DNA from 2 places in the Altericista sp. CCNU0014 genome. Region 1 is predicted to be linked to the other one. Evidence: predicted binding sites of a transcription regulator. Region 1 holds the regulator's gene; the other holds the start of a gene.
What was found. The regulator HrcA, encoded in region 1, represses chaperone genes, less so after heat shock. The targets are predictions, from matches to a motif close to TTAGCACTCNNNNNNNNNGAGTGCTAA.

Region 1 (7,860 bases):
GAGGCGTACCGGACTCAATCGAGAATTGCAACAACGATACCCGCCTGTAAAGGTCTAGCTATAGGATAGAGTTGTGAAACCGTAAACTACCCCGCACTTTAGGTTTAACAAAATGCCTCCTCGTTGGCCCCGAGAACCCGACCGTCGCGATCCTGCCTTTCGGCGCTTAGAAGATCGCATCAATTTTGCCGTCCATGTCGCGCTGTTTGCCGCCGTCAACTCTGGAGCTTGGTTTTTTAGGATCCTGAAAGAAGCGACGTGGCCTTGGACGCTCTGGATGACTGGGGGGTGGGTTGCGGTGCTGCTCGTTCACGGGCTGTACGTTTTTGGATGGGCTGACTACAGCGGAGCCGATGCGGCTCAGCCCCAAGACCCGTCCGCAAAAGATCGCAAACCGGAGCAAATTTAAACGCCATAGAACGCAAGGGGCGGACTTAATCATGACTAACGCACTTTCTGCTAGCGACTTAGAAGCCTTAGCTTCAGAAATTGGGAAGAATATTTATATTGACGTGGCCAAGTGGCACCTCTATCTTGCCGACGCCCATTTGGATGTGGTTTTGGCAAAGCAGCTGGCTCCGTTGCTGTCGGCTGGAACCCTTGAAGAGTCTCAGGTGATGCAGGTCCTTTCTGCCTTGACGGTTTCGTTGGGCGGAGGGAAGCGGGAACTGCCGCTCATAGAGCTGTTGCCCATGCAGTGCCAGGTTAATTTGATGGATTTGCTAGAAGACTTTCAGCGCCGTCTGTAGCCCCCTATTCGACCGTCGTAAAACTTGTGAGTTCACGCCAACCGTTTCGGCGAAAGGCGCGAAAGCCTAAGCCATTTGCCTATGTTGCGAGTTCTCCCGCTCTTGGCACTACTCCCCTTCGCGCTAGCAAGGTAGGTCTTCGCCTGTCCTGGCTGATATTGTTGGGCAGCTTTGGGGCGATCGCTGCGGCTCTATGGCTGAGCTTTCAGTACCTCGTCAATCCAGATTTGGCATTCTGGGTCGACCGCGAGTTATTGGGTACAACGCATCCCCGCCAGCGCGATCGCTCTACGCCCCAAACCCTCGATCGAATCCAAGCCGCGCTGAACCAAGAGGGGTTTGCGGCAGGTCAGCCTATTGTATTGAAGTCCGAATTTGCCCTAGGAGGCGAGGTCAAGACCGCCGACGACATTGCAATGCCGATTTTAGCGAAGGAAACCGAGGGGGCGAGCTGTAGCGACTCCTGCCAGAGCATTCGCCAACTTCGGATCTATCGCGCTTTACAATTACCGTGGCTGATTCGGTTGGTTCTCAGCAAACCCTACTTCCGCCTGACGGAAGTCATTGCAGTTAAGGGACCCTCTGGCGCAGATCTCTTGGCCTTGGACCAAAATCCGTCAGTTTCCGTTGGGTCCAGCCAGCCCCTGCCCCTCACTCAATCTGAGGTTTACAACCCCGCACCCGAGCCAGGGCTGTGGCTGCGGTTGACCGGACTCCAGACCAAGGGCAGCAGCGTTGCGACCTACGGACAAATTTTTTACTTCAACCCGCGTCGCGAACGCCTGGATCTCATGCTGAACTGGGTCAGCCCGTCGGGAGAGGTGCCTCAGTGGCAGCAGGTTACGGGGGACAACTTGCCGGAACTGGTGGTGAACCAAACCGTTGGAATTGAGCCTCAGTACGCGATCTACCAGCTCAAGATGGCCGATGGCGTTGCCCGTCAACTGCGGCCCATTACCCTGACGCAGCCAGCCTCGAGTGCCCGCGCCTACCTGGATGCGCTAACCCTTGCTAAAAGTGGATTGTGGACGCCTGCTCTCGCACAGCTCAAACAAGTCAAACAAGATAAGTTCGTCCGCTGGAACCCAGAGATGCAGGCGCAGTTTGACTCCATTCAGCTCCATGCTAGGGTGACGCAAGCCCAAGCCAATCAACCCTCGGCCAGTACGGTACAGCGGATTCTGGGCTACTTGGTCAATGGCTCCTGGACGCCTGCCTTAGATGTGTTGCAATCCGATCGTTCCGCCCGCTCGGAAGTCCGCGAAATGCTGCTATCCGACACGGGTCGCTTGTCGAGTCGCATCGATACGGCGCTGAAGATTACCCCTGCCGAATCCAACGCTATTGTGTGGGGCGCGCTGCTGCGGATGGTTCGAGGGTCTGAGGGGCAGGCGATCGCTTGGGTCAACCGCCAATCTAACGGCCAAACGGCGATCGCGAACCTTGCCCACAAGCTCTTTAAGCAACTGAATCAGCCAGATATTCCCCCGGCGCCGCCCCCTCAACCCCCAGCTTCCAAAGCAATCCCTTCTCCGGCAGCGCTCCCTTCTCCGAAGGGAGGTGCTTCACCTTCACCCATCCCAGCATCTTCCCCTTCACAGAGTGCTTCGCCTTCGTCCATGACAGAGACTTCTCCTGCGCCGGATGTCGTACCTTCGCCTGTAACGCCCAGCCCCAAACCATCGGCCCAGGACGAGCAGTCTCCGCAAAATAGCCCATCGGGTAATTTCTAGGTCGTTCCCTCCATCGCTATCCGCATCGACCGATTTCGTCTGGCATGGCAGCGCGAAGTCTGTGAAGCTATGCCAGAATACACTTAATTTCTTGTGACATACTCCCGACGCTGATGCTCCGCATACAGCGCGGGCTTCTCGGCTCATGTACCACCACTGAAGGAGCACCGCACTTTGAGAAGTTCCTACATCATCCGGTCTTTCCTAGATTGCAAGAGATTTACAATCCCCGTTCAGAACCCCGTCCGCAGGCAATTTGTTTATAGTCCACGAGATAGACCTCCCGCCGACTTTATGAATATTGATTTGAGCTTTCCTTTCTTCCTTGCGTTGGCGCGTCACCATTACGTTTTCGAGGGTGATATTTTTCTCGACACACAAAAGGAGGGGTGGAAAAACCTTGTAATTAGTTGGTGTTCCTCAACCTTACACTTTTGGCGGTTCGTCGCCAACCCCTTCACTGTTTGCGCGGTGGGCAAAAATGTTCAGGGGTTGAACTCCTCAACGCCGCGCCTTTCATCCCGACGCTGACCCTATCAGGTACAGCGCGGGACTTCCCGTCTAAATGTTAAATTCGTGTTAACTTGCTCTGAATTATAAAAACATCTCTTTCAAAACGCTTATGTCCTACGATGGCACGCTTTCAGAAATTACGGTCGAGACTTTAGCGCAGCGCATCGCAGCGGCGGATACCCCGCTTCAGCTCATTGATGTCCGCGAGCCGCAGGAAATTGCGATCGCCGCTCTACCTGGATTTCAAGTCTTTCCCCTAAGCCAGTCCGCAGAATGGATGGCGACGCTGCCCGCCCAGCTAGACCCCCAGGCCGAAACCTACGTCATGTGCCACCACGGCATGCGCTCTGCCCAGATGTGCCAGTGGTTGATCCAACAGGGCTTTACGAACGTCAAAAATGTAGCGGGCGGAATCGATGCCTATTCTCTAGCGGTCGATCCTTCTATTCCTCGCTATTAGCCCCCTTGTCTCTGTGAGATACAGTCATGTACGTTCAACTGACCGAGCGCCAGCAAAAAGTACTCTGGGCCACCGTTAATTACTATATTGAAACCGCAGAACCTGTTGGCTCTCAGGCGCTGGCGAAGGAGTACGAGTTTAGCCTCAGTTCTGCCACCATCCGCAACGTCATGGGCGTGCTTGAAAAGGAGGGCTTGCTCTATCAGCCCCACACGTCGGCAGGTCGGGTTCCTTCTGATTCTGGGTATCGCGTCTACGTGGATAAGCTCATTACCCCCTCGGATCAATGGGTAGAGCGCATCCAGCAGCTTTTGTCCAAACGCCTTCCATCCGAGCACGCTAGTTTTGAAACCCTACTGCGCCAAGCCGCTCAAATCTTAGCGACCCTCAGCGGCTGCGTGGCACTCATTACAGTGCCTCAGTCATCGCTTGCGACTGCAATTCGTCACCTCCATCTGGTGCAGGTCGAGCCGCAGCGGGTGATGCTCATTTTGGTGACGGATACCTACGAAACCCGTTCTGTGTTTATGGATTTGCCAGCGCACCTTGGGGAATCTGAAGACTCCGAGCTATTGGAGCAAGAGCTGCACCTATTATCGAATTTCCTGAATCATCACCTGTGTGGCAAGTCGCTATCGGAGCTTGCTTCCATTGATTGGGAGGAGCTAGACCGCCAATTTCAAAAGTTTGCAGCGTTTTTGAAGCAGCTTTGTCAGGATCTCAGTCAGCGGAATCAGTTGCCCGTTGCCAATCCCATTTTAATTGGCGGTGTTTCTGAGTTTTTGCGCCAGCCTGAGTTTTCAGAATTGGCTCAGGCTCAGACCATCATTCAGATGTTGGAAGAGGAGCAAGATCGGCTCTGGCCCCTGATTTACGAAGGATTGGAGTTCCAAGTACCGCCTGCCCAAAAAGGCAACCGCCCTCCCGTGCTGATTCGCATCGGCACGGAGAACGCGCTCAAACCCATCCAAAACTGCGCGCTGGTTTCATCGGTTTATCAAAAAGGCACCACGCCTGTCGGCAGCGTAGGCGTTTTGGGTCCTACGCGCATGGCCTACGACAAGGTGATTGCATTTGTGGAAGGGACGGCTGAGTTTCTGAGCGCTCGGCTCAGCAAAGCTTCCTAGCCTGCATTATTCATGACGATTTTGGAAAATCCTCGAAATCTATGCCAACCAAACAATCTGGCGATTTGCCTAAAAAACAGTCTGTTTTTGGAGGGTGCCGTTCCATCTGTGTTCTGGCGATTGGGGAATAATCCAGGCTAGCACGTCGCTCGCTCGTCTGCCGAGCCACAAACGCGAGAACCTCGATCTTGCGGCTCCTTCAACGGATAAAAATCAGCTCGATCGCGGTAAAAGCAGCCGAAAGTAGCACCCAGAGTGCGTGACAGTTGGCTAGCATAGACAGTATGTCTATCATTATTGCGGATTGTCTCTCTAAGGTTTATCCGGTTGCTATCAAGGAACCAGGACTGCGCGGCACCCTGTCGCATTTCTTCAATCGTCAAAATCGGCTCGTGAATGCGGTTAAGGACGTGAGTTTCGAGATCCAGCCCGGTGAAGTGGTGGGCTTTCTCGGCCCCAATGGGGCTGGTAAAACCACGACGCTCAAAATGCTGACGGGATTAATTCATCCCTCTAGCGGGAGAGTGCGCGTTGCGGACAATATTCCCTTTAAACGCAGCAAGGCATTTTTAGAAAAAATCACCCTGGTGATGGGGCAAAAGCAGCAATTGCTCTGGGATTTGCCCGCGATGGATTCTCTGCGGATCAATGCGGCAGTCTACGGCATTGGCGATCGCGATTTCAAACGACGCGTGGGCGAACTCACCGAAATGCTGGCCCTCGAAGAGAAGCTCGCCCAACCCGTGCGCAAGCTCTCCTTGGGGGAGCGGATGAAGGCGGAACTCTTGGCGGCGCTCCTCCATCAGCCGCAGGTCTTGTTCTTAGACGAACCGACCTTAGGGCTAGATGTCAACGCCCAAGTCAGCGTCCGGGAATTTTTGCAGACCTATAATGAGCGCTTTGACGCCACCATTCTGCTGACCAGCCACTACATGGCCGATATTACGGCTCTGTGCGATCGCGTTCTGCTGATCCATCAGGGACAGCTGATCTACGACGGGGCTTTGGATGGCTTGCTCGATCGCTTTGCCCCGTACCGCCAAGTGAAGCTAGAGCTAAAGCAGACGATGCTAGAAGCAGAACTCGCGCCCTACGGCGAAGTTGAATCCATTGTCGGGCGAGAAGTCTGTTTTATCGTCCATCGCGAAGACCTGACCCGCTCCGTCGCAAAACTCCTGGCCGACCTACCCGTCTGCGACCTGACCGTTACCGACCCGCCCATTGAAGAAATTATCGGTCGCGTGTTTAAGGCTGGAGTCGTTGAGTGATGCAGATCCTTCACAAATCTAAGGTGTTCCTGTCGGTGTACTACGCCTATATGGTGGAGTACCGTGCCGAGCTGATTTTATGGGTGCTGGCCAATTCCTTGCCCCTCATCATGATGGGGGTTTGGACCCAGGCTGCGGAAGGGGGCGAATTCTCGCTTTCGGCCATCGACTTTGCGCGCTACTTCATCAGCGTGTTTTTGATCCGCCAGCTCACCATTGTCTGGGTGGTTTGGGAGTTTGAAAAGGAAGTGGTAGAGGGACGGCTCTCCCCGCGACTGCTACAGCCGATCGATCCAGTCTGGCATCACGTCGCCGGACATATTGCCGAGCGCTTTGCCCGGATGCCCTTTACGATCGCCCTGATGGTGCTGTTTTTCGCGCTCTATCCCCAATCATTTTGGGTGCCGAAGGGGATAGAGGCGGTTTTGGCGATCGCCGCCATTCTCCTCGCCTTCGTCCTCCGGTTCTTGATTCAATACACCTTTGCCATGTTCGCCTTTTGGACGGAACGCGCCACGGCGATCGAGCAATTTTGGTTTTTGTTTTATTTGTTCTTGTCCGGCATGATTGCGCCGTTGAATGTTTTCCCTGAGGGGGTAAGAGCGGTGGTGATGTGGACGCCGTTCCCGTATCTCATTTATTTCCCAGCCAGTTTGTTGGTGGGGATTCCTGTCGATGTGGGGCAAGGTTTTGGCGTCATACTGGCTTGGAGCGTCTTATTCTGGGGCATTAACCGCTGGCTGTGGCGACGCGGGTTGAGGCACTATTCCGGGATGGGGGCTTAGGTCTCTGCTCGCAAACGAGCCTTGAGGTCATTCACCACGCGATCTAGCCCGACGGAATGGGATGCCTTAAACAAAAGGCGATCGCCCTTCTCTACGACGCTCGCTAAATGCATGGCTAGTGCGTCATGCTCCTCAAACTGTTGGGTGGGCACTGTCCCCGCACCTTGGGCGATCGCCGTTCCTTCTGCGCCTTTGTCCAAGATATAGAGCGCGTCGATTTTCAACGCCTCCACCTGCTCGCCTACTTTGCAGTGCAGTTCTTCGGCATAGTCTCCTAGCTCTTTCATCGGGCCTAGGACTGCAATCCGTCGTTTCCCAGGGGTTTGGGCCAGTAGTTTGAGGGCAGCCGACATGGATTCTGCTCCTGCGTTGTAGGTTTCATCCAACAGCACGATATCGTTGGGCACTTGATACTGCTGCGCTCGTCCTTCGGGGAGATTTACAGTAATGCCCTTGCGGAGCGGGGTATCGTCTAGCTGAAGCGATTGCATGATGGCAAGGACCGCCAAAAAGTTCAGCGCGTTGTGTTCTCCCGGCAGCGGCAGCGGATAGGACGTGCCTTCGACTTTAATTGCGCGATCGTCCGGTAACGTGCCGCGCAGATCTCCCGCAGTCAGTCCGTAGGCGATCGTGCGGCCCTGCCAGACGGTCTTGGCGGTCTCTAGCAAGAGCGGATTTTCGGCGTTGAGAATGGCGATGCTGTCGGCAGGCATGGTAGCGAGCAGCTCGCACTTGGCACGGGCGATCGCTTCCCTGGAACCCAGCCGTCCGATATGGGCCGTCCCCACGTTGGTAATGAGTCCGATCGTAGGGCGCGCGATACGGGTCAGCTCCTCAATTTCGCCAGGGCCGCGCATTCCCATCTCAATGACTGCAAAATCGTGGCTGGAATCCAGGTTGAGTAGGGTTTTGGGCACCCCGATTTCATTATTGAAATTCGCCTCGGTTTTTAAGACAGAACCAGCCGTTGCCAGTGCTGCCGCCACGAGTTCTTTGGTGGTGGTTTTACCCACAGAGCCCGTAATGGCAATAACGGGGATCGAGAATCGATCGCGCCACCATCTCCCCAACGCCTGATAGGCGCGCAGCGTATTCTCGACCAAAATCTGCGGTACCTCTGCGGCGATGGGCCGATCTACGATGGCTGCAATGGCCCCAGCGGCGATCGCCTGTTCTACAAAACGATGTCCGTCAAAACTTTCCCCGCGCAGGGCTAAAAAGATCT
Region 2 (7,860 bases), 2.2 Mb from region 1:
AAACGGCAATCGCCTCCTCGCGGCCTTCGCGGCATGGATCCAACCCCTTCAACTGGCCCGCACCCAACAGCAATTCCGCGCTGCCTTCGCTCTAGCGCCGCCCCTCCCCTCCTCTCAAAACTGGTCGGTCAGCTATGGCTTGCAGGCTGCGGACGATCCGAACTGCTGGGTAAGTGCAGAACAGATTTGGGCTACGACGGCCTCGTCCCTTTCCATTCAAGGACGCACCTTAGAGCACCCCCAAGAGACGCTGCTGGCGGGCTTGGGTTTGGCCTCGCGGGTGTATCCGGCGATCGAAGACAGCCTTCAGACCGCGCGTCCCACCCAGCACGCCCTTACCCCGCTTCAGGCTTACGACTTTCTCAAGTCCGCGACGTGGCGCTTGGAGGATAGCGGTTTCGGCGTAGTCGTACCGCCTAAGCTGGCCAATCGAGAAGGATGGGCCAATCGGTTGGGTCTGCAAGTCCGCGCAGCGGCACCTGCGGCAGGGAAAGCCGCTGCCATTAGCCTCACCAGCTTGCTGAACTTTAAATGGGAACTCACGATTGGCGGGCAGCGCTTATCTAAGAGCGAGTTCGACCATCTCGTCTCCCTCAATTCTCCCCTGGTTGAGGTGAATGGCGAGTGGGTGGAGCTGAGACCTCAGGATATCCGGTCTGCTGAAGCGTTTTTTGCCAGCCGTCAGGGACAAGCAGGACTCACCTTAGAAGATGCTCTCAAGCTCAATACGGGCGACGTGCTGACGTTAGATAAGCTTCCGGTGGTAAAATTTGAGGCCACAGGCGCGTTGGAGCAGTTGCTGAATACGCTCAGCGGCAACCAAACCGTACAGCCCATCGAACAACCTCAGCGTTTTGAAGGAACGCTTCGTCCCTATCAGGCCCTCGGCGCTGGCTGGCTCTCTTTCCTAGAACAGTGGAATTTGGGCGCCTGTCTTGCGGACGATATGGGGTTGGGCAAGACGGTTCAGCTCATCGCATTTTTGCTCCACCTAAAAGCGGAAAAGCGGTGGAGCGGACCGATGCTACTGATCTGTCCCACCTCGGTTTTGGGAAACTGGGAGCGGGAAATCAAGCGCTTCGCCCCCACGCTCAAAACCTTGATGCATCACGGGACGGGACGGCTGCAAGGAAAATCGTTCGCTCAGTCTGCCGCCCGACACGATGTCGTACTCACCAGCTATGCCCTCATTCCTCGAGATGAAAAGGCGCTGGTGGCGATCGATTGGCAGGGCATTATTCTAGACGAAGCCCAAAATATTAAAAACCCTGAGGCGCGGCAGTCCCAATCGGTCCGCAAGCTTCAGGCTAAAAACCGCATTGCTTTGACCGGAACGCCCCTCGAAAATCGACTGACGGAACTCTGGTCGATTTTGGATTTTCTGAATCCGGGCTACCTCGGCTCCAAGGCGTTTTTTCAGAAGCGGTTTGCGGTGCCGATCGAAAAGTATGGCGATACGGCTTCTTTGCAGACGCTGAGATCGCTGGCTCAACCGTTCATCTTGCGGCGCACCAAAACCGATCGCACTATCATTCAGGATCTCCCGGAGAAACAGGAGATGACGGTCTTCTGTCCCCTCACACCAGAACAGGCTGCGCTCTACGAAAAAACCGTTCAGGAATCCTTAGAGGCCGTAGAATCAGCCGAGGGCATTCAGCGCCACGGGGTAATTTTAGCGACCCTCACAAAACTCAAGCAAATCTGCAACCATCCCGCTCAGTACCTCAAAGAGGCAGCTTTAAAGCAAATCCCCCAGCGCTCTGGCAAGCTGAAGCGGTTGGAGGAGATGTTGGAGGAGGCGTTGGCGGAGGGCGATCGCGCGCTCATCTTCACGCAGTTTGCCGAGATGGGGAAATTGCTCCAAGCGTATTTGCAGCAAGTCCTCAACCGCGAGACGCTATTGCTCTACGGCGGCGTAACAAAACCTAAGCGGGAAGCCATGATCGATCGATTCCAGAACGATCCGCAAGGGCCGCGATTGTTTATTTTGTCGCTTAAAGCGGGGGGCGTGGGTCTGAATTTGACCCGTGCGAATCATGTATTCCACTTCGATCGGTGGTGGAACCCGGCGGTGGAAAATCAGGCGACGGATCGGGTATTTCGGATCGGGCAAACGCGCAACGTGCAGGTACACAAGTTTGTCTGCAGCGGCACTTTAGAAGAACGCATCCACGACACGATCGAGAGCAAGAAGGCGCTGGCAGATCAGGTGGTAGGTGCAGGGGAGAACTGGCTTTCAGAGTTGGGAACCGACCAGCTTCGGCAGTTGCTACTGCTCGATCGCAACACCGTGATCGAAGAAGAAGTCTAGATCGGGACACCACGAGCAAAAGCGAGATTTAAAGCAAATAAACCTACGATCATCAATCTATAAATGGATTGATGGTTGTTCGCTTGAGTAGAAAGACATTGGCAAACCAATTAATGTAAAAAAATGGAGCATTTCTTATGACTGATGAATACAAAAAGGGCGATAAAGTCGAGTGGAAATCTTCTCAAGGTCAAATCTCTGGAGAAGTAATTAAAAAACTGACTTCTCCTATGGAGACTGAAGGACATCACGTCGCAGCATCTCAGGATAATCCCGGACACGATCCAATTAAGGCCAATTAAGACTTGGTGTCTGGACGGAGTACGCGATCGAGGCACTCAGGTTTTATTGTCGTTCGATCCACCCAAACGCAATCGCCGACTCAAACCCTACAGGGTAAATGAATCGGCGATTACGCTAAGCGATCTTTTATTCTAGGCTCGACTGCTTACGGGCAAAATGAGCAGATCGCGTAGCTCTACATCGTGGGTAAAAACTAGGAGTATAGCTACCACAGCTATATTCTTTGTCCCTAACGGCGGAATCGTTGAACCTGAGCGATACCGTAGGGAATCTCTTGAGAATAGTCCGCAAAGCCTCCAGCGAGAGAATATTGCACTGTAGTGGGATTTAAAGACGAATAGTACTCTACGCCTTGCAGCGCGAGAGTTAGCGTCGAACCAGCAGCGAGGGGCTGTTCGAAAGAAATTTTTGCACTGCCGTCATCCTGCTTCGTAACATTCGCATTGATAATATTGCCAGAGCCGTCTAAAACTTTAATACTATCTGTAGCTTCGACATCTTGCAGTGGCGAAACACTTACGTAGCAGAGCGGGCTGTTACCAACCGCAAGTTTGATGTAGTGAGATGGACCAACCAGATTGTTGTATTCAACTTGGTCGCTGCTTGCATTTAATATACGAGAGGCGATCGGTTCACTAGGAGCAGCAGACGAAGGCGTCGTACTGGTAGAAGCTATTCTAGTTTCGGTCGTCGAAGTACTGGAGTTCGTCGTGCCAGTTGTGGTTGTAGTAGACGATGTGGAACTCGTGGTAGACGATGCCGTACCCGTACCTGAGGTTCCAGTACTGGATATCGGTGCCGCACACAACCCTTTAGCACCCGCTGCAGGCGCGGTGGTTGTCGAAGGCGAGCTTTCGCTTGGAGCTACAGGTGCAGTGCTAGGAGCAGTCGTTCCATCGGGCGTCGCGCCCGGAGCAGTTGGACTAGTGGGGCTAGTTGGACTAGCTGGACTGGTTGTAGGCTCAGACATTTGAGCGCGGGCGGCACTAGGCAACAACGCAGCTACCACTAAAGAGGCAAGGGTTAAAGAAACAATCTTTTTCATGGGTTAAATCCTCAAATTGCAATCTGGTTGCAGCTTATTAATTTTGATTTTTAGGCTTTGTTAATGCTTTACCTAAAGTTACGGTTGTATCCAAAGTGCAAGACATTTTCAGGCTATACCAGTAATCTAATGTCTTTAATTCGCAATTACCTCACGCTAAAGAAGGAGTCAACAAACTACTGGATTGAATAGTTAAAAACCCGATCTGCTTTGACGGCTCCATCTAAAGATAGAAACAAGCAAAAAAATGGTTTTGCAATGCACTGCAAGCCAACTACCTCTTTTCTAGAAGAAATTATGGCCTTGGCTGAATTAGCAATCTAAATATTTTTTCTAAACAACATCGTATTTTTGTTGTTTGAGCGATGCTTTTGATTTTTTAAAGCAACAAAGGGGTAGCCAGTAGCTACCCCTTTGTCTGTACGACTGGGCTAAATCAATTCAACAAAATTAGCAGTCACAAATTAGTAGTCAAAGTCACCCATACCGCCGCCAGGGGCACCTGCGGGTGCGCCATCCTTCGGTTCGGGTTTGTCGACGATGATGCACTCGGTCGTCAGCACCATAGCGGCGATCGAGGCTGCGTTTTGCAGCGCCGATCGCGTTACCTTGGCAGGATCTACGATACCAGCGGCAAACATATCGACGTACTCGTCCACAGCAGCGTTGTAGCCGACGTTGAACTCCTTAGATTTCACGTATTCGGCAATCACCGCGCCATTTTTGCCAGCGTTCTCAGCAATCCGCTTGAGGGGTGCTGTCAAAGACCGCGCGACGATTTGAGAACCGATCAGCTGTTCGCCACTCAGATTGGCAGTGGCCCATTCTTCGAGCTGAGGTGCGAGGTGGGCGAGGGTGGTACCGCCACCAGGAACGATACCTTCTTCAACTGCCGCTTTGGTAGCGTTGATGGCATCTTCCAGGCGGAGTTTGCGGTCTTTCATTTCGGTTTCGGTGGCAGCACCGACCTTAATGACGGCCACGCCGCCCGCCAACTTAGCCAAACGCTCTTGGAGCTTTTCTTTGTCGTAGGAAGAATCGGTTTCTTCCATTTGACGGCGGATTTGCTCGACCCGTGTCTTGACTTGGGTTTCGTTCCCTTCCGCAACGAGGGTCGTGCTGTCTTTGGTGATGGTGACGCGACGTGCTTTACCCAACTGCTCCAGTTTGGTGCTTTCTAGCTTCAAACCGGCATCTTCGGTAATGAGCTGACCGCCCGTGAGGACGGCGATGTCTTCCAGCATGGCCTTACGGCGATCGCCAAAGCCAGGAGCCTTCACCGCTGCAACGTTGAGGACGCCACGCAGGCGGTTCACCACGAGGGTTGCGAGGGCTTCTTTCTCGATGTCTTCGGCAATGATCAGCAGGGGACGTCCAGCCCGAGCCACTTGCTCGAGGACGGGCACCAAGTCCTGCACGAGGCCGATTTTTTTGTCGGTAATCAGAATGAGAGGCTCTTCTTGGACAGCTTCCATCCGCTCGGTGTCGGTGGCGAAGTAGGGCGAGATATAGCCCTTGTCAAAGCGCATCCCTTCGGTGACTTCGAGTTCGGTGCTCATGGACTTGCCTTCTTCAAGGGAAATGACGCCCTCTTTGCCGACCTTATCCATCGCATTGGCAATCATCTGACCCACTTCTTCGTCGTTTCCGGCGGAGATGGAGCCAACCTGGGCGATCGCCTTGGAGTCTTCCACAGGACGGGAATGTTCTGCAATCTTGTCGACCAAGAAGCCCGTGGCCTTTTCAATTCCGCGCTTGAGGGAGATAGCATTTGCACCAGCGGCAACGTTGCGCAGTCCCTCTTTGACCATTGCGTGGGCCAGCACCGTTGCAGTGGTGGTGCCGTCGCCTGCTGCGTCGTTGGTCTTGGAAGCAGCCTGACGGATCAGGGCAACGCCGGTATTTTCGATGTGGTCTTCTAGCTCGATTTCTTTGGCGATGGTGACGCCATCATTGACGATTTGAGGTGCGCCAAATTTCTTTTCCAGGACGACGTTGCGACCCTTAGGTCCAAGGGTAACGGCAACGGCTTCCGCCAAAATGTCCATCCCTTTCTCGAGGGCGCGACGCGCGTTCTCGTTATAAATAATTCGCTTAGCCATACAAACTCAACCTCTGGTGCTCTAGTCAATCGTCTTTACTTCAACAAGTCAGCGTTTTTCGCACGCGCAATTCTGCGGATTGTTAGTCCACGATGGCCAAGATGTCTTTCTCAGACAGGAGGACGTACTCGTCGCCACCGAGCTTGATGTCAGTTCCGGCGTACTTGGAGTACAAAACCTTATCGCCAATCTTGATTTCCATTTCTTGACGCGTTCCGTCGTCGTTGCGCTTGCCAGGACCTGCGGCGGCAACTTCGCCGATTTGGGGCTTTTCTTTAGCGTTATCGGGAAGTAAGATGCCTCCAGCGGTCTTTTCTTCGGAAGCGCTGACTTTTACAAAAACGCGATCGCCCAAGGGTTTGACGGTCGATACGCTTAGGGTTACTGCTGCCATATCAATTTTTCTCCTAACGACAAGGGATGTGAAGTTTAGCACTCTCTACTCCCGAGTGCTAATTTACTGGAATGCCGCTAGGGTTCGCAATTGTAGACCTGTACGGGTTCCCGAACTAGCGAAAAATGAGAAACCGCACCACGACGTACAGACAGACTGCGACGAGCTGGCACACTGTTACGGGGATGCCGTACTTCAAGAAAGTTTTAAAGGAAATGCGCTTGCCGTGCTGTTCTGAAATACCTGCCGCCACGATGTTAGAAGATGCTCCCACTAGCGTGCCGTTGCCGCCCAACGTTGCGCCGTACATCATCGCGTAAAACAAAGGCAGGATTTCGGGTGGGAACTGACCTTCAAAATTTGGATCCAAGATGGCAGGGCTGGCTAAGCCGACGGTGACGACGTACTGCTTCAGGAGAGGCACCATTGCCACGACGAGCGGAATGTTGGGAATCAGGCTAGACAGTAGCCCTACGGTAAACAGCAATACTATGGATCCCAGCGCAATATTTTTCCCTAGGATGACTGCCAGAATACCGGAGGCACTGCCAATTACGCCTGTTTTTTCGAGTCCCCCAATCAGCACGAAGATGCTCATGAAAAAAATTAGGGTACTCCAATCCACATCCTTGAGAATATTTGAAACGGAATCGGTTTTGCTGTGATGGCAGAGGAGCAGACACAAGGCTGCCCCCAAGAGGGCAATCGTGGCCGGGGAAATGGGGGTGGGCAAAAGCTCGCCAATCGCAAAAAAGAGCAGGACAAGCGCGACAATGATGCCGCCCGGTGCCAAGATGCGGGGATGCTGAATTTTAATCTTGGGGAGTTCTTCGGGATGTTCTAGCTGAGTGCGCCAAATGCTGGGGAACAGTCTGGGCAGCAGTAAGAGGATTGTGATGATGGCGATCGCCCCACCTAGGCTCAGCTTTCCCAGATAGTCCAAAAAGCTGATATTGACGGCATCACCCACGATGAAGGTGGCAGGGTCGCCGATGATGGTGAGGAGTCCGGCGCTGTTGGCGACAAAGACCATCAAAATCAGCAGTGGGATGAAGTTAATGTTTAATTCTTCCGCCATGGGTGGCACTAGGGGAGCCAACAGCATAACGGTGGTGGCGTTGGGCAGTACGGCACACACGGGGGTGGTGATTGCCACGATGCCGATCAGCAGGCGTTTCCCTTGACCTTTAGCCAGGATGACGATTTGAGTGGCGAGGTACTCGAAGATGCGGGTGGGTTCGAAGACGCGCACCATGACCATGACGCCAAAAAAGAGCGCTAGGGTGGCGTGGCTGCGGCTGATGTAGTTAATGGCTTCCTGTAGTGACAGAATATTGAGCAGCACTAGGAGTAAGGCTCCCAGCAACCCTGCAATCATCAGGTGGGTTTTCTCGCTGATGATGAGGGCAAATACGCTGATAAAGATGGCAGAGGCGGCGATCGCAGACCAATTTTCCATCATGCTACCTCCGAGGTAAAACTGAGTCGATGAGACCGCAACGGACGAATCAATTCTACCTGTCATCGTTTCAGGTTGCGATTTTATCTCTCGCTGGGCTGAAACTCACCTTAGGTTAGCGCGACCGAGATTGTAAAGAATTGGTTGCTAGCAAGGTTTGAAACTGCGACTGTCTCTGGGCGATCGGCTCTGGGGCTTCGTCCCAAAGGCTTTCGTAATAGAAATAAGTAACCCCCAATCCAATGG

Region 2: groES (co-chaperone GroES) is a predicted target of HrcA. The motif match lies at 6,191-6,217, and genes of this name have one in related genera.

What each region holds. Positions count from the first base shown of each region.
Region 1 covers NZ_CP137338.1:5,777,735-5,785,594, forward strand. Annotated here, with positions in the region: gene R6H26_RS27405 (2TM domain-containing protein) at 113-409, shown strand; gene R6H26_RS27410 (DUF3181 family protein) at 441-749, shown strand; gene R6H26_RS27415 (hypothetical protein) at 776-2,482, shown strand; gene R6H26_RS27420 (rhodanese-like domain-containing protein) at 3,105-3,455, shown strand; gene hrcA (heat-inducible transcriptional repressor HrcA) at 3,482-4,582, shown strand; gene R6H26_RS27430 (ATP-binding cassette domain-containing protein) at 4,867-5,850, shown strand; gene R6H26_RS27435 (ABC transporter permease) at 5,850-6,635, shown strand; gene murF (UDP-N-acetylmuramoyl-tripeptide--D-alanyl-D-alanine ligase) at 6,632-7,860, opposite strand, start outside.
Region 2 covers NZ_CP137338.1:3,533,778-3,541,637, reverse strand. Annotated here, with positions in the region: gene R6H26_RS16865 (DEAD/DEAH box helicase) at 1-2,311, shown strand, start outside; gene R6H26_RS16860 (DUF2945 domain-containing protein) at 2,449-2,613, shown strand; gene R6H26_RS16855 (hypothetical protein) at 2,844-3,659, opposite strand; gene groL (chaperonin GroEL) at 4,124-5,761, opposite strand; gene groES (co-chaperone GroES) at 5,844-6,155, opposite strand; gene R6H26_RS16840 (SLC13 family permease) at 6,271-7,617, opposite strand; gene R6H26_RS16835 (family 10 glycosylhydrolase) at 7,730-7,860, opposite strand, start outside.